3 regions of the Paraburkholderia sp. 2C genome follow, and region 1 is predicted to be linked to each of the others. Evidence: riboswitches for the same ligand, from Rfam matches in the RefSeq annotation. Region 1 holds a riboswitch; each other region holds the start of a gene.

The links. A riboswitch is a leader RNA that binds a small molecule or an ion and turns the genes downstream of it on or off. The one in region 1 is predicted to bind cobalamin.
Region 2: it holds a riboswitch for cobalamin, as region 1 does, so the genes downstream of both, ACYPXD_RS28645 (TonB-dependent receptor) here and ACYPXD_RS21780 (CbtB domain-containing protein) in region 1, are expected to answer to the same signal.
Region 3: it holds a riboswitch for cobalamin, as region 1 does, so the genes downstream of both, ACYPXD_RS08390 (porin) here and ACYPXD_RS21780 (CbtB domain-containing protein) in region 1, are expected to answer to the same signal.

What each region holds. Positions count from the first base shown of each region.
Region 1 covers NZ_BAAILL010000042.1:391,978-402,746, forward strand. Annotated here, with positions in the region: gene ACYPXD_RS21740 (sigma-54-dependent Fis family transcriptional regulator) at 1-1,265, shown strand, start outside; gene ACYPXD_RS21745 (VIT1/CCC1 transporter family protein) at 1,291-2,457, shown strand; gene ACYPXD_RS21750 (2Fe-2S iron-sulfur cluster-binding protein) at 2,619-2,918, shown strand; gene ACYPXD_RS21755 (helix-turn-helix domain-containing protein) at 2,971-3,225, opposite strand; gene ACYPXD_RS21760 (NAD(P)/FAD-dependent oxidoreductase) at 3,546-4,790, shown strand; gene ACYPXD_RS21765 (AEC family transporter) at 4,852-5,796, opposite strand; gene ACYPXD_RS21770 (LysR family transcriptional regulator) at 5,898-6,824, shown strand; gene ACYPXD_RS21775 (CbtA family protein) at 6,833-7,576, opposite strand; gene ACYPXD_RS21780 (CbtB domain-containing protein) at 7,591-7,818, opposite strand; cobalamin riboswitch at 7,859-8,003, opposite strand; gene ACYPXD_RS21785 (histidine phosphatase family protein) at 8,060-8,665, shown strand; gene ACYPXD_RS21790 (hypothetical protein) at 8,864-9,322, shown strand; gene ACYPXD_RS21795 (dienelactone hydrolase family protein) at 9,479-10,702, opposite strand.
Region 2 covers NZ_BAAILL010000050.1:383,859-394,627, reverse strand. Annotated here, with positions in the region: gene ACYPXD_RS28670 (phospholipase C) at 1-1,564, shown strand, start outside; gene ACYPXD_RS28665 (cytochrome-c peroxidase) at 1,714-3,156, shown strand; gene ACYPXD_RS28660 (hypothetical protein) at 3,461-3,694, shown strand; gene ACYPXD_RS28655 (glutathione S-transferase family protein) at 3,898-4,527, shown strand; gene ACYPXD_RS28650 (CobW family GTP-binding protein) at 4,771-5,766, opposite strand; cobalamin riboswitch at 5,936-6,102, shown strand; gene ACYPXD_RS28645 (TonB-dependent receptor) at 6,451-8,688, shown strand; gene ACYPXD_RS28640 (ABC transporter ATP-binding protein) at 8,714-9,520, shown strand; gene ACYPXD_RS28635 (ABC transporter substrate-binding protein) at 9,517-10,521, shown strand; gene ACYPXD_RS28630 (FecCD family ABC transporter permease) at 10,566-10,769, shown strand, end outside.
Region 3 covers NZ_BAAILL010000032.1:32,160-42,928, forward strand. Annotated here, with positions in the region: gene ACYPXD_RS08375 (beta strand repeat-containing protein) at 1-3,928, opposite strand, end outside; gene ACYPXD_RS08380 (DUF2778 domain-containing protein) at 5,597-6,079, shown strand; gene ACYPXD_RS08385 (hypothetical protein) at 6,076-6,387, shown strand; cobalamin riboswitch at 6,432-6,577, shown strand; gene ACYPXD_RS08390 (porin) at 6,821-7,930, shown strand; gene ACYPXD_RS08395 (efflux RND transporter periplasmic adaptor subunit) at 8,622-9,836, shown strand; gene ACYPXD_RS08400 (efflux RND transporter permease subunit) at 9,930-10,769, shown strand, end outside.

The sequences.
Region 1 (10,769 bases):
CGCTCGTCAGCGAAGCGGAGCGCGCGCCGGGCGAATGCATGACGCTGATCTTGCCGAGCGGCGTGCGGGTTCTTGCGCGAGCCGAGTGCCGTGCGCGGCCTGCATTCGTCGCGGGCGGCTTCAGTGAACATCGCGGTGAGCACCGCAGTGAGCACCACAGTGACCCTCATCACGACCACAGCGGCAGCGCATCGGCCAAACTTCAAACGACCAGCGGGCGCGCCGGACCGGACCCGTACGCGGTGAGCTTCGCGACGCTCGATACCGGCGACGCGAGAATGGCCGACGTTCTGCGCCGCATCGAAAAGATCGGCGGCCGCGACATTCCGCTGCTCGTGCTCGGCAAGACGGGCACCGGCAAGGAATGGCTCGCGCGCGCGTTTCACCACGAATCGCCGCGCCGTGCGGCGCCATTCGTCGCGGTCAATTGCGCATCGCTGCCCGATTCGCTGATCGAAGCCGAACTGTTCGGCTACGAGGACGGCGCCTTCACCGGCGCGCGCAAGCGCGGCAACGCCGGCAAGATCGTGCAGGCGAACGGCGGCACGCTTTTTCTCGATGAAATCGGCGATATGCCGCTCGCTCAGCAGGTCCGGCTCATGCGCGTGCTGCAGGAACGCTCGGTGGTACCGCTCGGCGGCACGCGGGCGATTCCCGTCGATGTGAGGATCATCTGCGCGACGCACCGCAACCTGCGCGAGATGATCGACGCCGGCACGTTCCGCGAAGACCTGTACTACAGGATCAACGGCCTTGCCGTCACCTTGCCTGCGCTATGCGAGCGCACCGATCTCGCGACGCTCGTCGAACGGATGCTGGCGGAGCAGCAACGCGAGGAACCGCGCACGCCGCCTCGGGTGAACCGTGAAGTACTCGAACTATTCGGCCGTTGCCTGTGGCCCGGCAATCTGCGGCAACTGTCGAACCTGCTGCGCACAGCCGGCATCATGGCCGAAGGCGCGGACGCGATCGGGTTCGAGCATCTGCCCGAGGATTTTCTCGAAGACCATGCGGCCGCGCAAAGGCTGGAACTCGACGGCCAGGAGACCTCCTTCGTCGTCGACGACAATGCCGCGTTGCGCGCGCAGTCGACGTGTTCTTCTCCTTCCACCGCGCGCGCGCCCGCACGCATGACCGAATGGCAGGCCGCCCTGATCGAGCAAACGCTGGCGCGCCACGACGGCAATATCTCCGCGGCGGCGCGTGAACTGGGGCTCGCGCGCAATACGGTGTATCGTTATCTGCGCATGCGCGGTGCGCACTGAGCGCACTGAGCGCAATCGATCGGCAATGGCCACGCGTCACGAACTCAAACGATTCCGCACGAACCTCGCCGACGAACTCGACAGCGCCGCGCTATACGACGCGCTTGCACGCGTCGAAAAAGACCCTGCGCGCCGCGCGGTGTTCGCGCAACTGGCCGGGGCCGAACGCGAGCACGCGAACATCTGGCTCGACAAGCTGCGCGCGAGCGGCGTGCGCGTGCGGACACACCATCCGAGCGCGAAGACCTACCTGATGCGCGCGTTGATCCACACGCTCGGACCGTCGTCGGTGCTGCCGACGCTCGCGGCCGCGGAAACAGCGGATCGCGACAAGTATGCGCATCAGCCCGACGCCGCGCAGCTGTCGGCGGACGAGCAGCGTCACGCCGCGGTGATGGAGGCCGTGGTCGCGCAAGACATCCAGCGCGCCAGAAGGTTGCTGGCCACGCGCGCGCGGCGGCACCGCACGCCGTCCGTCGCGCGCGCGTTCGAAACAGAGGCGTGGCACAAGGGCGTCGCATCGGGTAACGATCTGCGCGCGGCGGTGCTCGGCGCAAACGACGGACTCGTGTCGAACTTCTGCCTCATCATGGGCGTGGCGGGCGCGGGCACCGGCAACAAGGCCATCATGCTGAGCGGCCTCGCCGGCCTGATCGCGGGCGCGTGCTCGATGGCGCTCGGCGAGTGGCTGTCGGTAACGAATGCACGCGAACTCGCGCGCACGCAGATCGCGAAGGAAGCGGACGAACTCGAGCACGCACCGGAGGCGGAACGCCGCGAGCTTGTGATGATCTACGAGGCGAAAGGCATCGACCACACCGAAGCGAAACGCGTCGCCGCGCAGATCATGCGCGACAAACAGAAGGCGCTCGATACGCTGACACGCGAAGAACTGGGCATCGACCCCGCGGAGCTTGGCGGCAATCCGTGGTCGGCCGCGGGCGCGTCGTTCTGTCTGTTTTCGCTCGGCGCGCTCTTTCCGGTGCTGCCGTTTCTGTGGGCGCAGGGCAGCACGGCGATTGCGCAGTGCGTGGCCTTGAGCGCATTCGGGCTCGCGGCGGTCGGCGTGTTTACGTCGCTATTCAATGGACGTGGTGCCGCGTTTTCGGCGTTGCGGCAGATCGCGATTGGATTGATTGCGGCTGCGTTTACGTTTGGGGTCGGCCATTTGCTCGGGGTGTCGCTGTCGTAATCGAGCGATCGAGTGATCGCCTGATCCGCGATCGCGCGATGGGGTCGCACCACACGTACGCGAGCTGGGTGGCCACGCGTTCGCGGCAGTTCCGTTAAACTCCGCTACGCCCTTCCGCATCGGCCGGCCTATGCCCTTCCTAGCCACCCCGATTAATTGCGATGCTCGAACCTGACGCAACTTACACCGTCCTTATCGAACCGCTCGGACGCAGGTTCGATGCGCCCGAGTCGCTGACCTTGCTTGAAGCCGCCGCCTTCGCCGGTTTGCGTCTGCCGCGCTCGTGCCGCAACGGCACCTGCCGCACCTGCTTGTGCAAAATGTCCGCGGGCAGTGTGCGCTATCAGATCGAATGGCCCGGCGTGAGCGCCGAAGAAAAAGCGGACGGCTATATCCTGCCGTGCGTCGCCATCGCCGAAAGCGATCTGGTCATTGAAGTGACCGGCGTGCAGGAGATGTGAGCCTCTGTCGACTCGCGGCGTGGACCGCGAGCTGACTGACGGGCAGGATGGATCAGAAGTCGAGCTGATCCGAGGTGATGTCGAGCGCGGCGGCGATTTTTTCGCGCGTGGACCGACGCAAACGATCGCTGCTTTCCTGCTGCGCATAGGCCGATTGGCTAATACCCAGGCGTTGTGCAACTTCAGCTTGCGTCAAGCCCAAATGCTCGCGCCATGCGCGCACAGGCGTCGCACCGTCGACCGTGCGGCTCACCACATCATGAGGAATCAGCCCGCGTTCGCCGCCGCGTTCGGCCAGGTACTGCATGTAGGGAATAACCACGAAAGCCGGCGCACCGTCGGCGCCCGTTATAGGTTGAATCGCCGTCAGCCTTAATGGCCGATTAGCTGTTAGTGATGCTGATCGTCCGGGACGTTGATGTCGCGCGACCTTCCTGGCGTCCTGCATGCTCGCACATCACACCTGTTTGTGGACCATACGAAGACTCTGAAAAGCGATCCCACCGGAAAGCGTCCGGGCAACGCGACGGCCGATATCGACGGGCGCCCTATAATCGCCACGTCAGCGATCGACATCGCAAAGCGACAGCCCGCACATCGCCTTCATCAACGAACCTTCAAACCGGCATGGACTTCGACGTCATCGTTCTCGGCGCCGGCATCATCGGCGTTTCATCGGCTGTGCATCTGCAGGACCGCGCGTTGCGCGTCGCGCTCGTCGACCGCCGCGGTCCCGGCGAAGAAACGAGCTTCGGCAACGCCGGCCTGATCGAGCGTTCGTCGATCGTGCCGTACGGCTTTCCGCGCCAGCTGCGCACCTTGCTGCGTTACGCGCGCAATCGCTCGACCGACCTCTACTGGGATTACAAGGCGCTGCCGTCCTACGCCGGGTGGCTGATGCGCTACTGGTGGGAATCGCAGCCGCAACGCCATGCGGCCGCCGCGCGCGACATGCTGCCGCTGATCGGCGCGTGCGTCGTCGAGCACGACGCCCTGATCGCGCGCGCGGGTGCCGGTCAACTGGTGCACGACGGCGGATGGATCGAGGCATATCGCACAGCTGCCGCGCTCGACAAGGAGCGCGCACAAGCGCAAGCCGACGCGCACGAACACGGCCTGCGCGTCGAACCGCTCGACGCGGCCGCGCTACGCGCGCGCGAGCCGAGCCTCGGCGCGGACATCTGCGGCGGTTTGCATTGGCGCGATCCGAAGAGCGTGCGCAGTCCGGGCGCGCTCGTGAAGAGCTATGCGCGGCTTTTCGAAAGCATCGGCGGTGCGTTCGTCAATGGCGACGCGACGACGCTGCGCGCCGAACACGACGCGTGGACGGTCGAGACGGTATCCGGGCGTCTGAGCGCACGGAACGTCGTCGTTGCGCTCGGCCCGTGGTCAGACAGCGTGTTCGAGCCTCTCGGATACCGGATTCCGCTGCGCGCCAAGCGCGGCTACCACATGCACTATCGGCCGACGCGCACACCGTTGTCGGTGCCCGTTGTCGATATCGAATACGGTTATGTCGTGGCGCCGATGGAAAACGGCCGGCTGCGCGTCACGACCGGTGCAGAGCTCGCGACGCCCGGCACGCCGCCCACCGGCATCCAGCTTGCGCGTATCGAGCCGCTCGCACGCGCCGCGTTCGGCGTCGGTGAACGGCTCGATCCGGCGCCCTGGCTCGGCATGCGCCCATGCACGCCCGACATGCGGCCCGTGATCGGGCCCGCGCCGCGGCATCGCGGCTTGTGGTTCGCATTTGGCCACAACCATCATGGGCTCACGCTTGGACCGGTCACCGGCCGGCTGCTTGCGGAGATGATGACCGGCGCCACGCCGTTCACGGATCCGCGGCCGTATCGCGTGGAACGGTTCGTCTAGAACCGCAGGCGGCCTTCGTACCGTTGACGGCGCTGCGGTCGGCGGCGGCTCGAAGCAATCGTCAGAGGCCGTGCCGCTGCATGATCAGCAACAGCAGCGACAGCGTCACGATCGAAGCGACGGTCGAAAAGAGAATGGTCTGCGACGTCACGTGCGCCTCGCGCTGATAGAACTCGGCGAGCATGTACGGTCCGGTGCCGGTCGGCAGCGCGGCAAGCAGGACGGCGACACCGACCGTATCGGCCGGCAACGAGAACACGCGCGAGGCCATCCACCAGGCGAACGCCGGCTGCACGATCAGCTTGAGCGCGGTAAACACGAACGACGTATGGCGTGCCTTGCCCGCTTGCCGCTTCTCGGCCAGAAAGAGCCCGAGGCTCACGAGCGCGCATGGGCTCGCGGCGCCGCTCAACAATTTGAGGAATGTCTCGGCGCTGTGCGGCAGCGTCCAATGCACGCTTGCCACGAGCGCACCCGCGATCGGCGAAACGATCAGCGGATTTTTTGCGAGCGAGCGCAACACCTTGAAACCGAGCTTGTGCGGCGTACGCTCGGTCTGCAATCCGACTTCGATCAACACGATCGCGAAGGCGAACAGCACGCACGCGACGATGATCGTCGCGATTGTCGTCGGCGTGAGGCTTGCGTTGCCGAATACGATCAACGCGAGCGGAAAGCCGATGTACCCGGTATTCGGGTACGACGCCGCGATCGCATCGACGCTCGCATCGGCAAGATGTCGTCCTTGCACGATCCGCACGATCAGCACGCCGAGAAACAGCACCGCGCACGCAGCCGAAAACGTCGCAACGAAGCCCGGCTGGTCGAGCTGACGCCAGGTGGAATGCGCCATGGTGTCGAATAGCAGCGCGGGCAGAGCAAGCCACACGACGAAACGGTTCAGCTCGGAAGCGGCGGTGGGCCCAAGCAGATTGCGGCGCCGGCAGCCAAAGCCGGCGAAGATCAATGCAAAGACGGGAATCAGGATTTCGAGCGTGGACAACATCGGGCCCTGCGAATCGGCGAGTCGGAAGGCCGTTAGCGTAAACCCGATCAACGATACAATCCAATGCCGATTGAATTGCTCAACCATACCTTTTTTGCATCATGGTCGATGTCAAACCGCTTCGCTATTTCGTCACCCTCGCCGAGACGCGCCATTTCGGCCGCGCCGCCGCGCGGCTCAATCTGTCCCAGCCGCCGTTGAGCCGTCAGCTCGCGGCGCTCGAAGCCTCGTTGGGCGTCACGCTAATCGAGCGCAATTCGCGCAGCGTCACACTGACCGCGGCGGGCGCGCGCTTCTACGCCGACGCGAAAGCGATTCTCGCGGCCATCGACCAGGCCGGCCGCAATGCCCGCGCCGCCGTGCTCGGCGAGCGAGGCGAACTGACGATCGGTTTCACGATGTGCGCCGCGTACAGTGTGCTGCCCACTTACGCCCGCCGCTACGGCGCCGCCTTTCCGGACGTCTCGCTGAATCTGCGGGAAATCGTGTCGAACGATCTCGCGCCGCAGGTGCTCGACGGGCAACTCGATGCGGCGATCATGCTGTCGGGCGCGCCGCCCCACGGTCTTGCCGCACGCACCGTGCTCACCGAGCCGCTGTGCGTCGCGCTGCCGCGCCGGCATCCGCTCGCCCGCGCGAGGCGGCTCTCCATCGCGCAGCTTGCGCGCGAGCCGTTCGTCATCGCCGCGCGGGAGGTCGGCGAGGGGCTGCATACGACGATCGTCGAACACTGCCGCACGGGCGGCTTCGAGCCCGATGTGCGCTTCGAAGTGCGTTTGCAGCAGACGGTGCTGAGTCTCGTCGATGAAGGCGCCGGTGTCGCGCTCGTGCCGACGTCGATGCAGCGCGCCCAACTGGCGGACGTGGTGTTCAAGCCGCTGGCGCAGCCACCGTCGATTTCTCAGGTTCTGATCTGGCTGTCGACGAACCGGAATCCGTGTCTCGCGCGATTTCTCGAGCTGGTCGAGGCGGCCCCCCATAAAAACGGCCTGCACGGAGTCGCCGTGCAGGCCGTGCAAGTCGGGTAGCGCGTGCTTTAGCCGGCGAGGCGCTGCTCTGGCTGCGCTGCGCGCGACACACGCTGCAAGCGCTCGGCGAGCGCGCCGAACAGCAGACCGATCGACGTCCACAACACCGCCTGCATGCCGAGCGCGGCGACGCGGAACTTCCACAGCACGACCGCCGGGAATGCAGCCGGCACCTCGTTGATGACCGGCAATCCCGCTTGCACCGCCGCGATAATCGCAATGAACACAAGCCCCGCGACGATCGATCCGTTCCACGCGTCGAAGCGCGCAACCGCGCGACGCCGCACCTTCATCGAAAACACGAGCGCGGTCAGCGAAATGACGATCATCAGGAAGTACAGCCCGGTGCGATAGCCGATCGTCTCCGGGTCGCCGACCGACGGCGGATTCGGCGGATATTTGAGCGCGGGTACGATCGCGATCGCCGTGAATGCGCCGAACGCGAGCCACGCGGACAGTGCGCGCACGCTCAGCTTTCCAGCGCGGCCGTACAGATACGCGAAGGTCAGCGAAAAGAGCCCGCCCACGGCGGCGCCATATACAACCACACCGGTGAAAAGGCCGAGGCCGGCCTGCGTGCCGCGGCTCACGAGTTCGGGCTCGGGCGCCTCGCCCTTCGCCGCGTCGGCTTTCTCTTCGAATGAAATGGCCTGATCGACTTGCGGCTCGCCGACCACGCGGGCCAGACCGAACGTGAGCAATCCCGCGGCGATGCCTGCGAGCATGCCGCGCACCAGCAATTTACCTACCATGGTTGGCTCCTGCGTCAGTGGCAGGGGAAGCCGAGCAGATGGCGGCCGTCGTGGACGAATTCGTGCACGTACATGCCGGGAATCAGCGACGTCGCGCCCTCTTCCGCGCCAACGAAATAGAGTGCGAGCAACAGCAGCAGCCCACCGAAGACGACCCACGGCAACAGTTCACGCAGCGGAATGGGCGTGGGCCCGGCAGCGGGTTCGAGTGCGTCGAGCGGCTTGAAAACGGCGTCGGACATGACGGATATCTCCCTGGGGTTGCGCGCCCCGATAGTCGATTGAAGGAAATGGCACGAAGCTGGGTCTGACTCCCGGACCAATGATGTGGCCGATTACAGTGGCGCGACCGCGCCGGACTTGCACCGGCTTCCGCACTTCGTGTAGTGCGTATTCTACGCGCTAAACTGTGCGGCCCCTTGAAGCTTTTCGCGGGCCGCGCGCAACAGCTCAAGCGCAGCCTGTACACCCGACCGACATGTCATGCCGAAACGTCTCTGGTTGATCAGCCACGCGTCGACTGCCGCGCAACGCAGCGCGACGTTTGCGGATGCGAACGAGCCGCTCGACGCGCGCGGCCTCGCTGAAGCAAACGCGTATGCGCAGCGTGCGCGCATCGCGTTCGACAGCGCACGCCAGATGCACGCGTTGACGAGCCCCGCAGCTTGCGCGCGCGACACGGCCCGTGCGCTCGGCCTGAAGGCGGCAGTCGCCGCCGGACTCGCCGATACGGACTATGGCGAATGGCAGCGCATGCGAGTCGCCGATATTGCCGCGCGGGCGCCAGAGGCGCTGGAAGCATGGCTGCGCGATCCTGCTGCCGCACCGCCGGGCGGCGAATCGTTCGAAGCGGTTATCGCGCGTGTCAGCGCGTGGCTCGAGGCGCTTGCGGAGGACGACCCGACCGATGTCACGGTAGTCGCCATCACGCACGCGGCTGTGTTGCGCGCGGCGCTCATCCATGTGCTGCGCGCGCCAGCCGCGGCATTCGCGCAAATCGAAATCGCGCCGCTCGCAACAATCGAATTGCGCTATTCGAAGCGCGGCTGGGCGTGGTGGCCGCATGCGCTAGCGGACTCTCTGCGATAACGCAAAGGACCGCCTGGCGACGTGCTCATCGCCCTGGCCGAGACGGCAGATAGGCCATTCGGCGGATTTCGCAGCGGACAACACGCCGGTATCATCGCCAATCACCCATAGCCGGTCATAGGCGAGCGGCAAAACGATACCGGACGATGCCGAGCGATGCCGCTTTACCCGAACATTGAACACGAGATTCGCGCGCACATGAGCCGCATCGCCGAGGGCGAGCGCGTCAAGCCGATTGCCGTCGGCCGGCTAACCGACGATCAGCATCAGGCGATCTCAAGACTACGGCTTTCCGTCGGACTGCCGGGGCTCGACGATCCCGAAATCCTGTTGCTCGGGCGTCACATCCACCAAAGCCGCGTGGTCAAGGATCACTACAAGCTCGACGACGTTCTATGCCAGATCCGCAGCTCGCTAGCGGAAACCTCGGTCGTCCACGGTTCGTCGAAAATGACCGTCGTACAGAGCATCGTTCCCCGAGCGGACGGTTACGGATCGATGGTTAGGGACGAGGCTGTGCTCGAGCTTCTGGCTCGCAAACCGAAGGCGGAACTGTTCTCCGTCATTCCGAAGGGCGACATTTCGCCCGCGAAACGCAAGCAAAAAACCGGACAGCAGAAAAAGGAAAGGCCGCTCGAGAGCGGCCTGGAAGCTTGATGAATTTGCTCGCCCGGGTAACGAACAGCTGGTCCGGCGCCCCAGCAAATTCAACGAGGAAATGGTACCCGTTATCGACCGTTCGCGCAAGCCGCCGGTTAGGTGCGGTCCCCGATCGACCGCTCCCGCCTCGCATAAGCAAGCGCTTCACCCCGGCTAGTCCTCTCCCCCTCTCATCCCCGGCATCAGCGAATCGCTCGGCCGCGCAATATCGAGCACCTTGCGCGCGGACTGGATGCCGACCACCGGCAAACCCTCGGTATCGAGCATGCCGATCTGCGCGAGCACGGTCGCCTGATCCCAGTACACATGCAGGTTGTCGATCTTGTCGCCGCGAAAGCAGATCACCGCGACCATCGCGACTTCGAAGTATTTGCCGGTCGGTTCGACGCCCGGCAGCATCCAGTGCATTTCGCACGTGTGCGTGCAGCGGAACACGAATTCGTCGACGATGCGGTCGACGCCGACCGTAAACGACACCGGCACATGCTGCGCATCGGGCGGAAACGAATGCATGAACTCTTCGACGTAGAAGCGCTTGAGCGACTCGCGGCCGATGCCGCCCGTCATGGTCGGCACATCGTTGAAGTAGGGATCGTCGACCATCGTCGCCATCACGGCCTCGGCGTCGCGCGTGACGTACTTGTGGTACGAGTGCCGCTTCCAGACGCGCTCGATCGCGTAGATCGGCCCCATCGTCTTCTTGAGCAGCGACAGCGAACGCGAATACGACAGCACCGCCGACGGCCGGTCGAATTCGGGGCCATGCAGCGCAAACGCCTCGCCGCACTCGTATTCATGGATCGTCACGCCCGGCTTGTACTCGAACGCCGCACGGATCTTGCCGCGCACCAGCACGTCGTGCGCGGACAACATGCGCCCGGCCAGATGCAGCACAACCGGGCAGCGCAGGCGGCGCGCGTCGCCCAGGTGCGCTTCGAGCGCGGCGCCGCAGTAGCCGACCGCGCAGTCGACATCGGTATAAGCCGCCGCGAGCACGGCGAGCTTGCCGCCGGATCCGAAGCCGAGCACGCCGACCTTGCCGTCGTGCGCCGGATGTTCGCGCAATGCTTCGAAGGTCGAATTGATGTCGTCGATCGCATGATCGACATCGAGAAGCCGGTCGTATTCGTGCGCGAGCGTCACGTCGTCGCCGTGACGCCTGAACGACTTGTGCGGCGAGAGCCGCCAGTACAGATCGGGCACGACCACGACATATCCTTCTTCGGCATAACGCCGCGCCATCGTCTTGATCGCGTCGTCGACCCCATAAATGTCGTGCAGCAGCACGAGCCCCGGCGCCGGTCTTTGCGCGGGAAAAGCAATATGGCCTGCGAAACTCCGGCCATGGCTCGCGGCAATTTCAATCGAATCGTCCATCGTCCATCTTGTTGTTACACCCGTGGGTGATGCGTGAGAGCCAGTCGCTTTCCAGAACGTCCAAACA
Region 2 (10,769 bases), on a different contig from region 1:
CCTCGTGGTGATCTTCCAGGAAAACCGCTCGTTCGATCATTACTTCGGGACTTATCCGAATGCAACGAATCCGGCCGGCGAGCCCGCGTTCACGAAGGCGGCCGGTACGCCGACGCCGATCGGCCTGACGGCAGCACTGCTTCAAGGCACCAGCCCGACGAAGGCCAATACGCAGAACGGTGCTAATGCTGTCAACTCATTCCGACTTGACCGTACACAGGCGAATACGGAAGGTCAGAACCACAACTACACGCCGGAACAGCTCGCCGAAGACAACGGCGCGATGGACCTTTTCCCGCTGGAGACCGGTAACAACACGATCAGCAGCACGGGCGTCTTCGGGACGAACGGCCTCGTGATGGGCTACTACGACGGCAACACCGTCACGGCGTACTGGAACTACGCGCAGAACTTCGCCATGAGCGACAACATGTACACCGACACGTTCGGACCGTCGACGCCGGGCGCCATTGCGGTCGTGTCGGGTACGAACAACGGCGCGGTGGCAGGCATCGGTACGTCGTCGAGCATCAGCGACACCCAGGGCGGACTGTCGCTGATCGGTGATACGGATCCGTTCGGCGATACCTGCTCGTCGACCACGAGTACGGTCAAGATGACCTCGAAGAACATTGGCGATCTGCTGAACGCGAAGGGGCTGACGTGGGGCGGCTTCATGGGCGGCTTCGATCTGACGGCGACGAACCCGAACGGCACCACGGGTTGCAGCCGCACGACATTCTCGAGCATTCTCGGTGGTTCGAAGACGGACTACAGCCCGCACCATGCGTGGTTCCAGTACTACGCTTCGACGTCGAACCCGGCACACACGCGTCCGACTTCGACGGCGCTGGTCGGTGCTACCGACCCGAAGGACAACAGCACGACGCCGGTGCACCACCAGTACGACATCAACGACTTCTTCGCCGCTGTGTCGTCGGGTAACTTCCCGTCCGTCAGCTACCTCAAGGCGGCAGAAGTCGGCGACGGCCACCCGGGCAACTCGGATCCGCTCGACGAGCAGGCGTTTATCGTCAACGTCGTGAACTTCCTGCAGCAGCAGCCCGACTGGAAGAACACGGCAGTCATCATCACCTACGACGACTCGGACGGCTGGTTCGATCACCGCTTTACGCCGCCCACAACGTCTTCGTTTGATGGCACGACGGTCGAGGGCCTCAACGGTAGCCTGGGCAACATCACCGGTGCTGACCAGCTGAACGGCCCGGGTGTGTGTAATGCGACGGGCGCGACGCAAGGCGTTGGCATCAACGGCGGCGCTGTCAATGGTCGCTGCGGTCCGGGCACTCGCATTCCGTTCATCCTGATCTCGCCGTTCGCCAAGGCGAACTTTATCGATGACACGCAAATCACCCAGGCGTCGGTGGTTCGCTTCATCGAAGACAACTGGCTCGGCAGCCAGCGTATCGGTCAAGGTTCGAACGACGCAACCACGGGCAGCATCATGAACATGTTCGACTTCACGCAGAACGTGACGACGCCGCGCACGCTGTTCCTCGACCCGAACCAGGGTACGAAGCTGTCGGCTGCTCCGCAGAGCTGATGAGCCCTGTTCTCCCGGCATGCAGCCGGGAGAACGAGGGTGCACAGGTATGTTTTGAATCACATCTCGCATTTCCCCGTGCGAAACGTCGAGCCAGGTCGTTCACTGGCTCGATTTCGAGTTTGTTCTCCTTTGTTTCTGTCAACGCCATGACCTCCCCAACTGATACCGTCCAGCCTCCACGACTTCCTGCAGGCGGCATGCCCACGGCAGGCACGTCCGGCAAATCGACCCGACGCATCGTTATCGGCGCAGTTGTCGCAGCCGCGATGGCACTGGTGCTATTGGCTGGCTACGCGGCGATCTATCCGGAGCGTATGCCGGAACCGATTGGAGGCGTCGTAGCGAATCTGACGGGGGCAAATGCACACCCCGTCAAGCTCGTGGAGCCGCCCGTTGCGCCATTGAGCGTCGTGGCGCAGCTCGGGAAGCAGATTTTTTTCGACCAGAGTCTTTCCGCTTCAGGGCGCCAATCGTGTGCTTCCTGCCATAGCCCCGATCATGCATATGGACCGGCAAACGATCTGTCCGTCCAGTTTGGCGGGCCTCATATGACAGAGGCCGGTTATCGCCCACCGCCATCGCTCACCTATCTCTACAGGCAGGCTCCTTTTAGCATCGGCCCTGACGCGGGAGATGACGACAACCCTGCCAATCTCGCGGATAGCGCCGCATCGGCTGCGGGTGTGCAGCGCGCCCAGAAGAATGCCGGCGTCGCACCGGCCGCACCGGCGTTGGTCCCGCAAGGCGGATTGTTCTGGGATGGTCGAGCTGATTCACTCCAGCGGCAGGCGCTCGGTCCAATGCTCAACCCGGTTGAAATGGCGAACGGCAGCGTTCAAGACGTCGCAAACAAGCTCGCAAAGACGCCTTACATTGGCGCGTTCAAGCAGCTCTTTGGTGACAACGTAGTCAGCAATCCTCAAATGCTGGTTTTTGAGGCGATGTTTGCGGTTGGCCGCTATCAGATCGAAGATAGCTCATTCCATCAATTCACCAGCAAGTACGACTACTGGCTGCAAGGCAAGGCCCGGCTTACGCAGGCTGAACTGCGCGGGCTGCATCTCTTCAACGACCCGGACAAGGCGAATTGCGCCGGTTGTCACTTGAGCAGGCCCACAAAGGATGGCTTACCGCCGCTTTTCACTGACCAGCAGTATGAAGCGCTTGGTGTACCGCGAAACGCGTCGCTAGCGGTAAACAAGGATCCGACGTTCTACGACCTCGGCGTCTGCGGTCCATTTCGAACGGACGTGAAAGACCAGACGCAATATTGCGGCATGTTCCTGACGCCGACTCTGCGTAACGTCGCAACGCGGCATGTGTTCTTTCATAACGGCGTCTATCACGACCTGAAGCAGGTGATGGATTTCTACAACCTGCGTAACACGAGCCCGGACAAAATCTATCCGCGCGATGCAGCCGGCAAGGTCGCGCAGTTCAATGACATGCCGTCTCAATACCAAAAGAACGTCGACTTCCAGGATGCGCCATTCGACCGAAAGCCGGGTGACAAACCGGCGATGACGGACCGAGACATTCAGGACATTATTGCGTTTATGAACACTTTGTCTGACGGTTACCGTCCCTGATGTCAGTTCGACGTGAAATGACCTGCAGGCGGCAGATGCCCGCAGGTCATGGTGACCGTACGTTCTCCTGCAAGGATGGCGTTGCCTGAAGCTTCCTGCTCCTCGCCACCCAATTAAAGCTTCACCGCGGTCGCCTTTGCCGTCCCGTTAGCGTACAGATGAACAGGACGCTTGCACGACGGCAACCGACGTTGTCGCCAAAGCGGCGAGTGACCGCGGTGGTCGTGTCTTGTCGACCGCGATCGTGCGAAGCTCCAGGCCGCATGCGACTTGCGTGGGGCGGCGATGAGTTCACGCGCGGCACATGGAAAACGGCATTCCGGCGCGCGACGGTGACCTGCTCAACCTGCGCGAATGCGCGACCTCTAACAGGGCGCTTGACCAGATGAAGTGCGTGAGCAATCTGGGCGCCGACATGCGGATGATGCCGATCGATGCGCCAGGCCAAAGCGATGTCGAAGTAACCGTGAAGCACGCCAAGCCCTGGAGCGTCGCCGCATCGGTCGACAAGTCCGGCACGCGTGCCACCGGCATGTGAGCCTCCGAAGAAGCCCTTCCGGGCGCGGTCTATCTCGCGAACCGTGTACCATCGAGCCGGCCCGCAACGACCTGTGGTTTGTCTGACAATCGTTAAGGTGTCGACCACAAGCGCGCATTGACCGAACAGAAAACGCGCGCGAATCCGGTGCTTCTTTCACCATCGCCACTCTCGTCGAGTGGCAATCCAACTGGGAAAACGGGATGACCATCAAAATCAAGCTTTGGGGGTTCAACGGATCCACCTATGTCCGGACCGTGCGGATGCTGCTCGTCGAGAAGCGATTGACGGACTACGACCAGGTTCCGGTCGACGTATTGAAGGGTGAGCCGCGGGAAGACGAGCATCGGGCCCGCCATCCGTTCGGCAAGGTCCCCGTCGTCGACGTGGACGGCTTCCGGATCATCGAGACGACCGCGATCATGCGCTATCTCGACACCGTGTTGCCCGGCCCGTCGCTCACCCCCGCGACGCCGAAAGATCGCGCGCGCATGGACATGGTGACCAGTATCGTCGACTCCTATGGCTACAGTGCGCTGGTGAGCGTCGCCGGATACTACCTGTTCCCGGATTTCATCGGCGGCCAGAACGACGATGCACTGAAAGCCGCGCTGGAAAAGAGTCGCCTTGTCCTGAACGAGCTCATGCGTATCAAAGGCGATTCACCGTATCTCGCGGGTAGCGTGTTGAGCATCGCCGATCTCTACCTGGCGCCCATCATGACCTACGTGGCGCTTACGCCGCATCGCGATGAAATCCTGGCTCTGAAAGGCGTCGGCGAATGGTGGGAACGCGTCACCGCCCTTGAAAGCTTCCGGGCTACCGCCCCTTGATCAGAGGACTGCGACAGCTTGACGTAGAGGGGCCACTCTTGCCGATCGCAGCCGGCAATCCATGCTGTCGCATGAGGCACTGACCGGCCATCACGAGACATTGGCGACGCCGCCGTCAATGTCTGAAGGACAATCGACAGCGGTCATGCGGCGTCGGGAGAATCGATCCGTCGATACGACACCGCGCGGCAACTTGCCCATACGGGACGAGGTCTGCAAACAGCAGTCCTCGACTCCGAGGCTTCATGTCGCCAGCACACAGTTATCAAGCCCTGCCTTGAAGACATCGGCGGGCAGTTGCCTGCCGATGAACACGATCTTTGTTTCTGGTGTTTCGCTTGCCATCCAGCGCTTGCCGAGATCGGAGCCGAAGATCATATGCACCCCCTGGAACACGGTGCGCCGCTCCACGCCGGCAATGTGCAATACGCCCTTGTATCGCAGCATCGACGCGCCATAAAGGCTCACCACCGCGCTGAAGAAGTCCTCGAGCTTGTCGCGATCGAACGGCCTGGTATTGCGGTAGACGAATGACGTCACGTCATCGTCATGCTCATGCGACACATCGTCGAGAAAATCCGGTTCGATTTCGATGATCGCATTGAGGTTGAAGCTCCGGGTGTCGAGCAACTCCGACAGGTCAGTTTCGCCGAAATGCACCGGCTTGATCGGCGCGCGCGGGTTCATGCGCCGCAACCGCCGCATCAACTGCTGGGTCTGCTCGTCGCCCGCGAGGTCGGCCTTCGACACGAGGATCCGGTCGGCAAAGCCCACCTGCTCCTGCGCTTCGTGGTGCTCGTCGAGCTGGCTGCCGCCGTGGCACGCGTCGACCACCGTCACGATCGCATCGAGCAGATAGTGGTCCTGCACCGCGTCGTCGACGAAAAAGGTTTGCGCGACGGGTGCTGGGTCCGCCAGCCCCGTCGTTTCAATAATCACACGGTCGAAACTCAGCTCGCCCGCCGCGCGCCGTTGCGCGAGCGTCGACAGGATCCGCACGAGATCGCCGCGCACGGTGCAGCAGATGCACCCGTTGTTCATTTCGACGATCTGCTCGTTGCCGTCCTGAATCAGCAGTTCGTTGTCGATGCCCGTTTCGCCGAATTCATTTTCGATTACGGCGATGCGGCCGCCGTGCCGCTCGCTAAGGATGCGATTCAATAGGGTCGTCTTTCCCGCTCCAAGGAAGCCGGTCAGGATGGTGGTCGGAATCAGCGTCGGCTCGGCCGGCTTGGACATGGCGTTCTCCAGTAAAACAGAAGCGTTCGATAACAGGAAGGCTGCAATGGGCAGACCGCGACAGGGACGGTATGCATGAAGAGAAAGACAGAATGAATGTTATAATATAACATTTCCAGTGCGCGTCGATTCTTGCCGGTTCCCATGCGGCGAGATGAAGCCGCACAGGTCAGTACGCAGCCGGTCGAGCACGCTGCGATGCATGTACAATCGCCGCTGCAAAATCCGGAAGCTGGTGTGAATCCAGCGCGGTCGCGCCACTGTGATCGGGTCGTCGAGGCTGCCGTTACCTCGTCTCACCGAAAGTCAGACCTGGGCTTTGCTTTCTTCCCTGTTTCTTTCTGGGGCGCGAAACCCCTCGAGATGTCGACATGACCGAATCCGTCTGCTTCCGGCCGATTTCCTCTCCGCCTGGCCCGCTTCCTTTCCATTCGTGCTGTTGCAACGCGCTAGTGCCGACTTGCTAGCCGGCCATCGAGCTTCGTCCGCCTGACGCCGTCAGGCGTTCGCGTGATTTCCGGACCCCGGATTGCCGTGACCGAGTCGATTCCATTCGGCTGGAACAGCTTCGTACGTCCTTGCTACGACGCACGACAGTGACAGTCCACGACCGCATCCGGGCGCTGACGACATACGCGCTATGCGGCGCGAGACCGAAAACGACAACAGCAGAACGACCGCAGAATGGATACTTCAATTTCACTCGTGGCCCCGAGGCGCTACGCAGTCCGAGGCCGTCGCCTGTATGGGGGCGCGCTTGCATGCGCATGGCTGCTTCACGCGCTGCCGGCATCGGCAGATGGCAGCGTGGCCACCGACCCGCAAAGCGACGAGCCGGCGATCACGGACACGAAAGCGGACACCAGCAATCGAACCTTGCCTGCAGTGCGTGTCGAGGGCACGACGCGCAATGACGCCACCGCGGAGAACCTCAGCACGCCGATCAGCACGGGCAGCCGGCTGGGACTGTCGAGCCTCGATACACCGGCCAGCGTGGAGTCGATCGGCAGCGGACAGATCGAGGAAAAAGGCGACACGACCGTCACGCAGGCGGTGACCCGGGCGACCGGCTTCGCGTCCGACGCCGCGCCGGGCAATGGGGGAACCTCAGTATCGGTGCGCGGCTTTAGCGGACCTGAATCGATCACGACGCTATACGACGGCGTGCGCATGTTCCCCGGCGCCGGTACCGTGACCTTTCCGTTCGATACATGGTCCGTCGATCGCATCGAGGTGCTGCGCGGGCCGGCCTCGGTGCTGTACGGCGAGGGCGGCATCGGCGGCGTGATCAACGTCGTGCCGAAGGCGCCGCAACGCGACTATGCGACGACCATCCAGCTCGGCGCCGGGTCTTACGGCGAAAAGCGCGCCGCGCTCGATACGACGGGCGCGCTGGGCCCGATGCTGTCGTACCGCTTCTACGTCAGCGACGACCGGTCGAACGGCTGGGTGCCGCGCGGCAATTCGCACACGACGGCGGTGGGCGGCTCGCTGCGCCTCGACGTCAACCCTGATCTGTCGTTTTCGCTCGACTACGACTATGGCCGACAGGAGCCCGCGCGCTATTTCGGCGTGCCGGTCGTCAATGGGCAACTGAATCCCGCGCTGCGCTTCCAGAACTACAACGTAGCCGATGCGGCCATCTCGTACTACGACCAGTGGACGCGCCTGAATACGACATGGCGCGCCGCGCCCGGCATCACCCTGCATAACCAGCTTTATTACCTGTTGACCAACCGTCACTGGCACGACAGCGAGAGCTATTCGCTGCTGCCGGACGGCAATGTGCAGCGCAGCGACTATATCGAGATCCTGCATCATGAGAAGCAGGTTGGCGATACGCTCGACGCGACGTTCGACGGCCGCCTGTGGGGCCATCAGAACCGCGTGGTGGTCGGTGCGGACTTCAACGTGATCTCGTTTCTTGACACGAGCAACTCGCCGTTCGACGGTTCGTCGATCGTGCCCGCCTTCAACTTCGATCCGGGCGTGTTCATGAGCGCCGATCCGACTGTGCCCGCATTCCGCACGATCACGCATCAGGCGTCGCTGTTCGCCGAAGACCGACTCGAACTGACCGACCGGCTCGCGTGGATAGGCGGGCTGCGCTATGACCACATCGATTTCCATCGCGACACGTTCGCGACCGCGACTACCACGGCGTCGTCGTTCGACAAGACGTTTGCGCATACCGGCTGGCGCACCGGGCTCGTGTTTTCGCTCACGCCGAACCTGTCGGTGTACGCGCAATACACGACCGGCACCGACGGTGTCGGTTCGCTCATCACGCTATCGCAGTCGAATAGTGCGTTCACGCTCTCGACCGGGCAGCAGTGGGAAGCGGGTATCAAGCAGCAGTTGCTCGATGGCCGCGCGTCGTGGACGCTCGCGTTCTATCAGATCGTCAAGCGCGACCTGCTGAGCACCGATCCCGCCAATCCCGACATCAGCGAACAGGTCGGCAAACAGTCGTCACGCGGCGTGGAGTGGTCGGGCGCGTTGCAACTGGGCGGCGGCTGGTCGATCGACGCGAACGCCGCGCTGCTGCGTGCACGGTTCGACGACTTCGACGAGGAACAGAACGGACAGAGCGTATCGCGCGCAGGAAACGTGCCGTTCGATATTCCCGAGCAAACCGCGAACGTGTGGCTCAACTGGGCATTCGCGCCCGGGTGGAAAGCGGGCGCCGGTGTGCAGTATGTCGGCAGGCGTTTCGGCGACAACGCGAACACGGTGCCGATTCCGTCCTACACGCTGGTCGACGCGTCCGCGTCGTGGCGCGCAACGCGCAACCTGACGCTCGCGCTGTACCTGCGCAACCTGACCAATCGTGTCTACGCAGTCTCGACGCAGAACGACGGCACCGAATGGCTGCTCGGCGCACCGCGTTCGGGCTGGGTGACCGCGACGATCAATTTCTGAACCGGATCATTCGGGAGGCCGCCTGATGACCACACTGCAGATCGACGCCTTGAGCTGGTCGCCGCGTGACATGCGCGGCAGACCGCGTGCCAGGGACCTGTTGCAACGGATCGTACTGGAGGCGCGCGACGGCGAGTTCGTCGGCCTGATCGGTCCAAACGGCAGCGGTAAAACGAGCCTGCTGCGCTGTGCGTTTCGCTATGCGAAGCCGCGGCGCGGCACCGTGACGCTGGATGGCAGCGACATCTGGACCCAACGCGCGCGCTGGGTCGCGCAACACATCGCCGTATTGCTGCAGGACGCGCCTGAAGACTTCGGGCTCAGTGTCGCGGAGGTCGTCGCGATGGGGCGCATGCCCCATAAGCGCCCGCTCGAAGGCACGACGCCCGACGATGCGGCACACGTCGAGCGCGCGTTGCGCTCCGTGGAACTGCAAGACGCACGTGACCGGCTATTTGCGTCTCTGTCCGGCGGCGAAAAGCAACGCGCGTTGCTGGCACGTGCGCTGGTACAACAGCCGCGCGTGCTGATGCTCGACGAGCCGACCAATCATCTCGATCCGCGCCATCAGATCGAACTGCTCGCCCTGGTCAAACGCCAGGCTATCACGACGCTCGCCACCATTCACGATCTGAACCTCGCCGCCGCGTTCTGCGAACGTATCTATGTAATCGCGCACGGTGAAATCGTCGCGTGCGGTACGCCGCACGACGTGCTGACCGAGGACATGCTGAGAACGGTATACGGCGTCGACGCGCTGGTCGACGGGCATCCCGTGACCGCCCGCCCGCGCGTCACGCTGATCGCGGGCCACGGAGCACCGCAGCCATGAAGATGCACGCGATTCGCCTTGTCGCCGCGGCCATGCTCACCGCGCTCGCATCCGCTGGGTCCGTCGCGCAGGATGGTCACTACCCGGTTACCGTGCGCAGTTGCAATCGCGACGTCACGTTCTCGCGCGCGCCGTCGCGCGCGGTCAGCAACGACGTCAATATTACGGAAATGCTGCTGCGTCTGGGGGTGCGTAACAGAATGGCCGGCTACACCGGTATCGACGGCTGGAAGACCGCGCCGCCTGCAGTGCGCACCGAACTGAACGGACTGCCGGCGCTCGCGCAGCGGTATCCGTCGCTGGAAACGCTGGTCGCGGCCCGCGCCGATTTTTATGCCGCGGGATGGAACTACGGCTTGCGCGTCGGCGGCGCCGTCACGCCGGCGTCGCTCGCGCGTTTCGGCATTGCGACGTACGAGTTGACCGAGTCGTGTGCGCATGTGATGCGACGGCCGGCCGCGTCATTCGACGATGTCTACCAGGACCTGCGCAATCTCGGCTCAATTTTCGACGTCGGCGCGCGCGCCGATGCGTTGATCTCGGCCATGCGGGCACGGGTCGACGCAGTCGCACGGGCGCTGGGCCCGAACGTGTCGCGCACGCGCGTGTTCGTCTATGACAGTGGCGAGGACAAGCCGTTTACGGCCGGAGGACTTGCGATGCCGACCGCGCTCATCCGCGCGGCGGGTGGCGTCAACGTGATGGACGATGTCGCGCAAAGCTGGACTCAGGTCGGTTGGGAGAGTGTGGTCGCTCGCAATCCGCAGGCAATCGTTATCGTCGATTACGGCTCGGTGAGTGCGAACGAGAAAATACGCTACCTGATCGGCAACCGCGCCCTGGCGAACACCGAAGCGGTGCGGTCGCGTCGCTTTATCGTTGTGCCCTACGACGAAGCGACGCCTGGCGTACGCAATGCCGATGCCGTCGAGACGATCGCGCGTGCGTTGCATCCGCTTGCGTTTGTTCCGGCGGCGGTGCAAGGCGTCAAGGGACGGTGATGAATACAACCCGAACAACGCGCACCCCGCATGTCACACGCGCGATGCCGTTCGCGCGTACGCCAAGCGAGGCGCGGCGCCGCATCGCGATACTCGCCGTGCTGCTTGTCATCTCGCTCGTGATCGCTACCGGGCTCGGTCCCGTTGCAGTTGCGCCCACGATGACCGTCCGCGTCGTACTCGCGCATATGTTCGGCACGGCGGCCGCACCTGCGATGCAGGACAACATCGTATGGTTGATCCGGCTG
Region 3 (10,769 bases), on a different contig from region 1:
CATCGGTGCCCGCCATGCCCGGTGCTAAACCGGTGATTTGCCGGTTACCGAGGTTGACCTCGCCGACCGACGATTGCGGCGTGCTCAAGCCGTAAGCGATGTAGTTCGTCAATGCGCCGACCGTTGTCTGCGAGCCGGCGCCGATTGCGACGCTGTTCGCAAAGCTCGCGTTCGCGCCCGCGCCGATCGCGACGGCATCGACCGCGCTGCTGCTCGATCCCGAACCGATCGCAATGCCGCCCACGTTCGTCACGCTCGAATTCGCACCTTGCGCAATCGCCTCCGCGGCATTCGCGTTTGCATTCGCACCCAATGCGATCGCATCGACCTGCCCCGAGTTCGCCAGCTGACCGATCGCCACACCGCCCGGCGCGAGCTGCTGGACCTTCGCGCCATTGCCGATACCGACACCGTTATCGCCATTGACCACCGTGTCCGGACCGACCGCGATCGATTCCGCGCCGACGGCTAACGAATCGATTGCCGCGGAGTTCGCGTGGAAGTATTTCTGCGACGTCACCGCAAACGACGAAAGCGAATTGGCGAGCTGCTCGACCGTCACCGCATCGTGTTGCGAAGTACCGTCGGCCACGTTCGTGAGTTGCCGGAACGTGTTGCCGGCTGCGCTGCCGAACGAAACCGCACCGAGCAGCGTGCCGTTGGCCGTGTTGAACGGCACGGACGACGTGCCGATCGTGATATTGCCTATTCCGGGCGCGATCGCGCGATCCGATACGGATCCCGAACCAATCGCGACGCCGGTTTGAACCGTGACGTTCGACTGGGCGCCGAGCGCCAGCGAGTTGTCCGCCTGTGACTGCGCGCCATTGCCGGCCGCGAGGCTGCTTACGCCGGCCGAAATCGCGGCGGGTCCGATCGCCACGCTGTCGGTGCCTTGCGCCTGGCTATCCGCTAACGTGGAGTTCGCGTGGAAGTATTTGATGCCCACGCCGTTATTCACGATGTCGTCGACCTCGTTCGAAACGTTCGTCACGTTCTGGTTTGTCGCGAACAACTGTGAACCGTTGACGGCATCGGTACTTGTTGCGTTGACCGCACCGTCCGCCACGTTCGTGATGGTGTTCGGACCGGCGCCTGCGTGATTGGCACTGAATGCGCCAGTGCCGCCGTTGGCCGTCGGGTCCCATAACAGCGCATCCTGCGTCACCTGATTCACCTGCGAAGAGACGGCTTGCAACTGGCTCACATTGACGGCATCGGTTGCGGCCGCGCCCGCTGCGACGTTGGTGATGCGCCGCTCATTGCCTGCGGAACCGACGGACACTTCGCCAACCGGCGTTGCGCCGGCAATTGCGCCGGTGCCGGGATTGAAGGCGGGCGTAGCCAGATTGGCCGTCGTCGTCGCATTGGCGCCGAGCGCGACCGAGTTGATCGCGCTTGCGACCGCATTCGAGCCGATGGCCACACCTTGCGTGGCGCCGGCCTGCACCACCGCGGTATCGCCGATCGCGACGGACCCCGCGTTGTTGGCCTGCGACGTATTGCCGAGCGCGACCGAACCCTGGCCCACTGCGACGTCGCTGTTGCCAATCGCGACCGCACCGTTGGCCTCGTTTGCGGCGGTGGCCGTCGCGCTGCCGTCGCTGTTGGCGATATTGTTCGCACCGCCGACGAACGCGCCGTTGCCGCTCGCGAAGCTCGGATCGCCGAGCGCGACCGCGCCGTTACCGAACGCGGCATTCGATGTGCCGATTGCCAGCGCGCCGTCACCGGTCGCAGTGCTGGCGCGCCCGATCGCAACCGCGCCGCTCGTGGCAGTCGCGGAATTGGCCAGATTGCCGAAGCCCACGGAGACGTTCGCGCCGGTCGCACCGGTCTGTGCCGCATCGCCGAAAGCGATCGACGTGGCGCCGCCCGTGACGGCGTTAAAGCCGATGGCGATCGCGTTCGATTGCGCGGCAATCGCGCTCGACCCGATGGCGATCGTCCGGGCTGCAGTGGCTTGCGCCGGATTGCCGAGCGGGCCGCCGCCGCCGCTACCGATCGCGATGGCGTCACCGGTCGACGCGACCGCGCCTGGCGAACCTGCGGGCCCCGACCCGATGGCGATCGCATACGAGTTGCTCGACGATGCCGCCTGGCCGATCGCGATCGAGTTCAGAAAGAGCGCGGAAGCACTCCCACCGATGGCCACCGCCCCGAACGAGTTAGTGGCAGCCGACGCACCGATTGCGACCTGGCTTAAACCGTTGTTCTGATTCGCCGCGCCATTGCCGATCGCCACGCTGTTCACCCCGACTGACGCCGCCGCCGGCCCGATCGCGATCGAATTGGCGCCGGTCGCGCCGTCATTGGCGAAGTTCGTCTGCTGCGTGCCGCCATCGTTGACGCTCAGGTAGTGGGCCGTTTCAGCCGCAATGGTGTTGCTGAGATTGGTCACCGCCGTATTGGTCGCGAACAGCTGCGAGCCGTTCACGGCGTCCGTCGACGTGGCCGAGAGCACGCCTGCGCCGACATTCTGGATCTGCCGCTCGGCGCCCGGGCTGCCCACCGAGACCACGCTGGTGCCGGCGGTGCCGGCGGCCGGCGTCGCGCTGCCGGTAATCACGAAGTTGCCCGTGTGCGCAGCCGCGGTCTGCGAGCCCGAGCCCAGCGCCACGTCGCCGGCGGCGGCAGTGGCGTTTGCTGCGTCGCCGATGGCGACGTTGCCGGCCTGGCCCGCCGCGCCTGCGACCGACGCATTGCCGAGCGCCACGGAACCCTGCCCCACCGCGACGTTGCCGTTACCGATCGCGACCGCGCCATTCGCCGCATTCGCAGCCGTGGCGGTTGCCGTGCCATCGCTATTGGCGATGTTGTTCGCGCCGCCGGCGAAGGCGCCTGTGCCGCTCACGAAGTTCGGATCACCGAGCGCGACGGCGCCGTTCCCGACCGCGACGTTACCCGCACCGATCGACACGGCCGCGCCGCCCGATGCCGATGCGTTCTGACCGATCGCCACCGCGCTGGCCGAACCCGCAACCGAGCGGTCGCCGACCGCGACGCTTGAGGTGCCGGTCGTGTGCGCATTGATGCCGACCGCCGTCGAATTGTCGCCTGCCGCTATGGCGCCCGGCCCGAGTGCGGCGGCGGAAACGCCGGTGGACTGCGCGAGATTGCCGAGCGCCACGCCGAACTGCTGGGTCGCCACCGACGACACGCCGAATGCGATCGACGACACGCCGCTTGCCGCGCTGGAAAGCCCCATTGCAACGGCCTGATCGGCGGAGGCGAGCGACGCTTCGCCAAACGCGATCGATGCATTGCCGGTTGCCTGCGTGCCCGAGCCGGGAACGCCGGCCGTGCCGCCCACCCCGATCGCGATCGCGCCCGTGTTGCTGGCGCCGCTATTGACGCCGATCGCGACCGCCGACGCGCCGCTCGACACCGCGCCGCTACCCAAGGCGACCCCGGCGTCCGCGCCGGTCCGCACCTGCGACTGATTGCCGATCGCCACAGACCCGACGCCCGCAGCCGACGCCTGAAAACCGATCGCCGCCGCTTGCGCCTGCGAAGCGTTTGCGGACTGGCCAAGCGCGACGGCGCCCGTACCAGTACTCTGCGCCGACGTCCCAATCGCTATCGCATTGGCCGTGTTGGCCGCCGACGCGCCGTCGCCCTCCGCAATCGACGAATTTCCCGCGGCGCTCGCCCCTGCCCCAATCGCGATAGCGCGAATCCCCGAGGCATTGGGCGCGGCCACCGCAACCGGCGTCGCCGCGCCGCCCTCGGCGGTCGGATCTGCGCTACCGAGCGCAACGGAGCCGGCACCCGATGCCTGCGCCGCGGCGCCTAACGCCGTCGCCCCTGCGCCGGCTGCCTTGGCGGCCTGACCCAGAGCCGAACTTTGCGCACCGGTCGCAACGGTTTGCCGGCCGATTGCAACCGAGTTGGTACCGGTTGAAGTAGCGGCGTCGCCGACCGCCACGCCGAAGTTGTTGGCGGTCGCACCGCTCCCCGCCCCAATCGCAATGGAAAAGGAACCGCATGTCGCCGCGGCGGAACTGCCGCTGCCCGTCGCCGAGCTGGTATTGATCGCATCCAGTTGAACGCATGTTCCCGCAAACGCGGCTGGCGAAACCGACACACAGCCAGCGACGACCAGCCAGCGGACCCGCGGCGACCGCCTCATCCGGTCAATGTCGGATACCGCGACAAAAGCGCCACGCGCCTTGTTATAGATAGTGCGACACACTTTGTTCATGTTGTTCCCTCTTCGCCAGACAGAAAGTCAACTTCGGCGCCGGCGACACGTCGGTCGCTCAGCACCTGAGAACGGCAAGGGATGCCCGCATTCGATATGACAACCATCGCGCCGCACGCGTCTCATTCGGCTTCGCGTGAAAATCGCATAGACGTGACAAGTCGCCACGTAAAGCGCTACGCGGTGCCGCTCTGATATACGGTTAACGCCAATAGCTGTCCGATGCCGGGCGATCCGGTGGACAATCACTCGTCTCTTTTTCAGGTAATCATTGCTGGCATTCCTATCACTGGATTTCAAACAGCTGGTCGACTGCTTTAAATCTTCAGGCCGAACATGGCCATTCCATTTGGCGCGAATAGCCAAATAGCGTGCTCAAGCAGCGAAGCTTTAGGTAGGTATGCAATAGCCGGGCGAATGTCCGGCTGGATGAGGCTTATGAAGGGCCGTCCTGTCTCGATATGCAAGCGACTGCGGCTTGTAGAATGAATAGCCGACAAGGCGAATAGTCTGGACGCCTGCCGATCCCCGGCCCGCTTCGAGTGCTCATGGTTACCGTTTCCTCTTCAGGCCGTCTTTACGCGGCCATTAGATGTGGACATGCGCGTTGCACGACAGCGCGCGTGGCACGCTCATGCAACACCTCTCTCTTTCGGCAACAGCTCGAGCACGTTCAGCCAGGGGTCTCGTCATTTTGTGAATGACGTGATCACCGCACAGCGCTTGTATACGAATGCAAGATTTAGTGCTCTCAGGAACTCTCGCATAAGCAAACTTTTTTGTCTACAGAGAGTTTGCATATATCGCAATAAGATCCGGACAAGTGCGGCGCACTAATGGATACAACGCTTCGGCAAGTCTGTTTATGAACCAATTCTATAAAGGATCGCCGAAATGTCACATATACGTGACACACCCGACAATATTGAAAGAAACGCGAAAATCTACGCTGGCACCAGGTCACAGCACGATATCCGCTTTAAAAAACCAGGGACCCACATTGATAATCACACACGACTTCAATAGATACGAATAAGCCGCATATCTGTTTAATTACGCAAATCATATACCTGACCTCATAACGCATTTCCATCATCAAAAAGAGAATACTCCTCTTTAAAAAACGTATCGAACCGGATTTAACTACAGGTCGAACGCCACATATGCCTGGGACCATGCCTCGACTCGGCCTAACCCCGCCCGGGCGTCTTTGCCGGATATCGCGCGACAGTTTTTTACACGGCGAAAAGAGTCGCGTGTTAAAAGTTTGCATCACTGACTTTAACCGTATCCGAGATCGTCGAATTCCGGTATGGCGAGATTACGTGGAACTACCACGACGGCAATCTGCTGTTTGCCGATGCGTGGCGTACGGCCTGAGCGGGATCGGCGATGCCAGTACAGTGCACTTTCAGGCTGAACAGTCAGCGGACGTCGACGCTTTGGTGTTCGGGGTTGGGTGGGGTGACCGCGTATTCGGGGCAGCAGGATGGTCGTGATAACCCGAAGGCGGTAGCAATCCCCAAGATCGGACCTCTGCCACCGGGAAAATACTATCTGCTTGACCGACATTCAGGCGGGCGTTTGGGATGGCTCTATGATCTGGTCACATCAGCAAATATCGGCACGACCGACCGATCGAGATGGGTCATGCTCTGGAATGAACGGACGGGCGACACGACCTATATCAACGGAGTCAAGCGCGGCGCTTTCCGTCTGCATGCTGCTGGCTCCCGAGGAGTTAGCGAAGGCTGCATCACTGTCGGAACGCAGGACGAATTTGATAGGCTCGAACGTCACATTCGCTCGCGACCTCCCGACATTCCTGTTCCAGGTACAACCGACAAAGCATACGGAACAGTGGTGGTCCAATGAAAATAGCGCTGCGCATCTTCGCCTACATCGCATCGACCTATTTCATCGGAGGGACAATCGCGAATACTTATCTCAACTGGCCGATGGACATGCCGGATTGGCTTCATGCCTCGGTCATGTTTGCGATTCGCGTCACGGGACTTGGGGGTTATACAACGCCGACCATGCTGAACTTTGGGCAATGGCGATCATCGCCTGCATCTCGTGGACGCTCACCGGCCTCGCGTTATGGCTCCTCGCACGCGCGGCACACCGCTTGGCGAAGCGTCGCAAAACCTGACGCAACCACCCAACACATCGCTTGGTAAGCGTGCCTTCTTCCGTTATGCTTTCTCTCACTTTCAACGTTGTCAGCAAGCGAAATCAAACAGATTCCCACGGAACGAAGCACGGAAGCCGGTGAGAAACCGGCGCGGTCGCGCCACTGTATCTGTCTTAACGCAGCGCATGCTTAAAGCGCCATTGAGCCAGGAGCCAGACCTGCCTTCGTTCCTGTATCGGACCAACCCGGGGCGCGCAACCCCACGGAGCCGCAACATGAACTTCATTGCCCAACATCGTCGGCCTCGAGCGTCGGCCGACATAACAAGCAGCATTTCAATCAGCCCGCCCGGTTGAGCTGAGCACAAGTCCCCACATAGAACGAATACGCACACCTCCATGCCCGCGCGCCACTGTGCACGGGCATGGTCGAACTCGTCCTTGTCGCACATCTCGTTGCTCAACTTGCTCTTCTTCAATATGAACCGATTGATCTGCTGCTCGCTCGTCGGCGCATCGCTTGCAATATCAGGCGCAAACTCGAATGCGCAAAGCATGACGCTTTACGGTGAACTCGACACCGGCCTCGCCTATGTCAGCAACGTCAATGGACACACGCAATATCTCGCAACGTCAGGGTTGATCGACGGTAGCTTCCTCGGCGTCCAGGGCACCGAAGAACTCGGCGAAGGCACCCAGGCGCTGTTTCGTCTCGAGCGTGGCTTTTCGGTGACGTCCGGTGAAGACATCAACGATCACCCCGCCTATGTCGGCCTTCAATCGGACAGGCTCGGCACCTTGACGCTGGGCCACCAGTACGACCTCATCCACGATTACTTCCAGACGTTCACGCTTACCGGCGGAACCGGCGGCACCGCGTTCGCGCATCCTTTCGATAACGACAACGCCAACAATTCATATCTCGCGGCCAACGCCATCAAATACGCGAGTGCCTCATACGGCGGGTTCACGTTCGGCGGCATGTACGCGTTTTCGAATACCGCGGGACGCTTCGCTGAAAATCGTGCCTACGGTATCGCGACCAACTATGCCCATGGTCCATTCAGTGCCGGCGTCGCGTGGATGCACAACAACGGACGCGGCTTCAACGACATCGGTGCCTTCGAACCGGCTGCCCTGCCGGGCAGCGGCGGCACGTCCCCGCCCGCGCCGCCCGTCGACGCAAGCGCGCAGAAGCAGGACATCATTGCCGCGGGCGCCAACTATGTGATCGGCGACATCACGCTCGCGGGCGCATGGTCGCGCTCGATCTACACAGGCGTCGCCGATATCGACAGCGGCGCCGCCTTGCCGTCCGTCGCGTTCAGCAACTACGAGATCAGCGCGGTCTGGCTCGCCACGCCCACACTGGTACTGGCCGGCATGTACGTGTATTCGAATGCATCGTCGCAACACTGGCATCAGGGCGCGCTGCAAGCCGACTATCAGTTGTCCAAGCGCACGGACGTCTATGTGGAAGCGGTCTATCAGCGTGCCTCGGCCGGCACACTCGCGGTGATCAACTCAATCGATCCATCGGGCGGCCGCAATCAGCTGCTTGTCGCGACAGGCATCCGCCACCGGTTCTGAACGATGAACGAAGTCCAACCGGCCACTTACCTATATTGAAGGCGTTGCATCGTAACCTCTGATTCGATAGATCACGAGATACAGGTCAAAATCCTGATAGGGATAACGCGTCACTATAAAGCGATTTGAAAGAAATCAAAGCGCTTAGCGTTGTCCTTGGCGCCGCCCTGCGCCGACGCGCGGACGTCACGATTCCTCCGCGTTACCGTCAAGCGCGACGCTTTCCCGTCGCGCTAAACCCGCGTCTGGCGCTTTGCGCCGTGCATTGCGTGCTTGATACCCCGATCTCCGGACCTTACCGCGCCCCATCCGGCACCGCGCTCCCATTACGCCGCGTTACACGAAATCTGTGTCTTCCTGATCTGAGCGGTTAAAGTGATGGGTCATTGCCGATCCCGAACGGATTGCTAGCCAATCGTAAGGTGTGCGTGCCGTACATCACGTCATCCTATGCATTTCGCGTTCGGGCCGGCACATTATTCGAAAGCTCGTTTTAATTCTCGATCCTGGTTGGACGGGGTGCTCCTTCGGAACGGGAAAACCAATCGATGAGAACGCGTATGCAGCATAGCTATCCGCCCGGCGTCGGCCGAACCATCACGGCGCCCGCCCCGCGGCTCGGCCGGCGGTCACAGCCGTGGCCACGGTCGCCGTCGCGGTCACGCTCAAAAACAATACGCGCGAGGTAGCCATGAACGCTGTGACGACCCCACAACAGAAGCCCCGGCGCCGCGGTCCGCTGATCATCGCGGTCATCGTGGTCGTGCTGATTGCCTTCGCGGTGCTGCACGTGCTGCGCGGCAAAAAGCCGGTGCGCGCGGCGGCCCCGCAAGTCGTAACCGTCGCAACGGCCACGGTAGGTTCGATGCCGGAAACGCTGAGCGCGCTCGGCACGATTACGCCGATCGCAACCGTCACTGTGCTGCCGCAATTGAGCGGCTATCTGACCGCCGTCGGTTATCGCGAGGGCCAGGATGTCGAAAAAGGCCAGTTTCTCGCGCAAATCGATCCGCGCCAGTTCGAAATCAGCAAGCAGCAAGCTCAGGCGCAACTCGCAAAGGACAACGCCTCGCTCGCGCAAGCCCGCGCCGACCTCGCGCGCTTCACACAACTGAACGAGCACAAGTCCATTGCCGAGCAGACTTACGTCGATCAGCAATTCCTCGTGCAACAGGACGAGGCCGCGGTCAAGGCGGACCTTGCGAACATCGCGCAGTTCGATCTCGATCTCATCTACTGCCATATCACCGCGCCGATCTCGGGCCGCATCGGCCTGCGCCTGATCGATCCGGGCAACTACGTCACCGCGTCGAGCCAGCCCGGCATTGCCGTGATTACGCAGATGAAACCAACCACGGTCGAATTCACCGTGCCGCAAAATTCGCTCGACCATGTGCTGCGTCGCTTCAATACCGGCGCGAAGCTGCCCGTCACGGTCTTTAGCAGCGACAACTCGAAGCAGCTCGCAACGGGCCAGCTCTACACCATCAACAACCAGATGGCGACCGCCACCGGCACGGTCACGCTGCGCGCGAGCCTGCCGAACGACGACGAGGCGCTCTTCCCCAACGAATTCGTCAATGTGACGCTGCTCGTCGACACACTGCAGAACGCCGTGCTCGTGCCGACCTCGGCGGTGCAGACCGGCGCACCTGGCGACTACGTCTACGTCGTGAATGCCAACAACACCGTGTCGGTGCGCAAGGTCGCGATCGGGCCGACCAACGGCGCGTACACCGCGATCACGTCGGGGCTGACCGCGGGCCAGCGCGTCGTGACCGATGGGCTCGACCGCTTGTCGGATGGCGCGCATATCAGGCCGGGCGCCGCACGCGCGGCACCGGCAAGCGGCGCCAGCGCGGCGCCGGCCGCATCGGACGCAAACGCGGAAGCGCAGGATTCGTGAGGCGCCGATGACTGACCGACGAGCGACCGGCAAGTCCGGCAAGAGACCGACACGCACTCCACAAGCCGGCCATAAGCCGCCCCTCCAGCGCCGATGAATTTCTCCCGCCTCTTTATCCTGAGACCGGTGGCGACGTCGCTGCTGATGATCGCGCTCGTGCTGATCGGCCTTGTCGCGATGAAGTTCCTGCCGGTCTCGTCGCTGCCGTCGGTCGACTATCCGACGATCCAGGTGCAGACCTTCTACCCCGGCGCGAGCCCGCACGTGATGGCGACCACGGTGACCGCGCCGCTCGAAGTGCAGCTCGGCCAGATACCGGGCCTGCAGCAGATGATCTCGTACAGCTCCGAAGGCGCGTCGATCATCACGCTGCAGTTCGATCTGTCGCTGAACCTCGACGTCGCGCAGCAGAACGTGCAGCAGGCCATTAACGCGGCCAACAGTTTCCTGCCCGCCGGCCTGCCCGCGCCGCCCACGTACGCCAAGGTCAATCCCGCGGACCAGCCGATCCTTACGCTCGCGCTGACGTCGAAGTCGATGTCGCTCACGCAGTTGCAGGACGTTGCGAACAATCGCCTCGCGACCAAAATTTCCGAAGTGCAGGGTGTCGGTCTTGTCACCACCGCAGGCGGCAATGTGCCGGCCGTGCGGGTCGAAGCCGATCCGCAGAAACTCGCGGGATACGGCCTCAATATCGACGACCTGCGCACGCTGCTCGCGAACATCAACGTGAGCCAGCCGAAAGGCAATTTCGACGGCCCCGAGCTCGATTACACGATCAACGGCAACGATCAGATTGTCGACCCCGAGGACTATATGAACTCGGTGATCGCGTATCAGAACGGCGCGCCCGTCTATCTGCGCGACGTCGCGCGCGCAAGCCAGGCGCCGCAGGACGTCGAGCGCGGCGCGTGGTTCAACAAGACGCCGGCG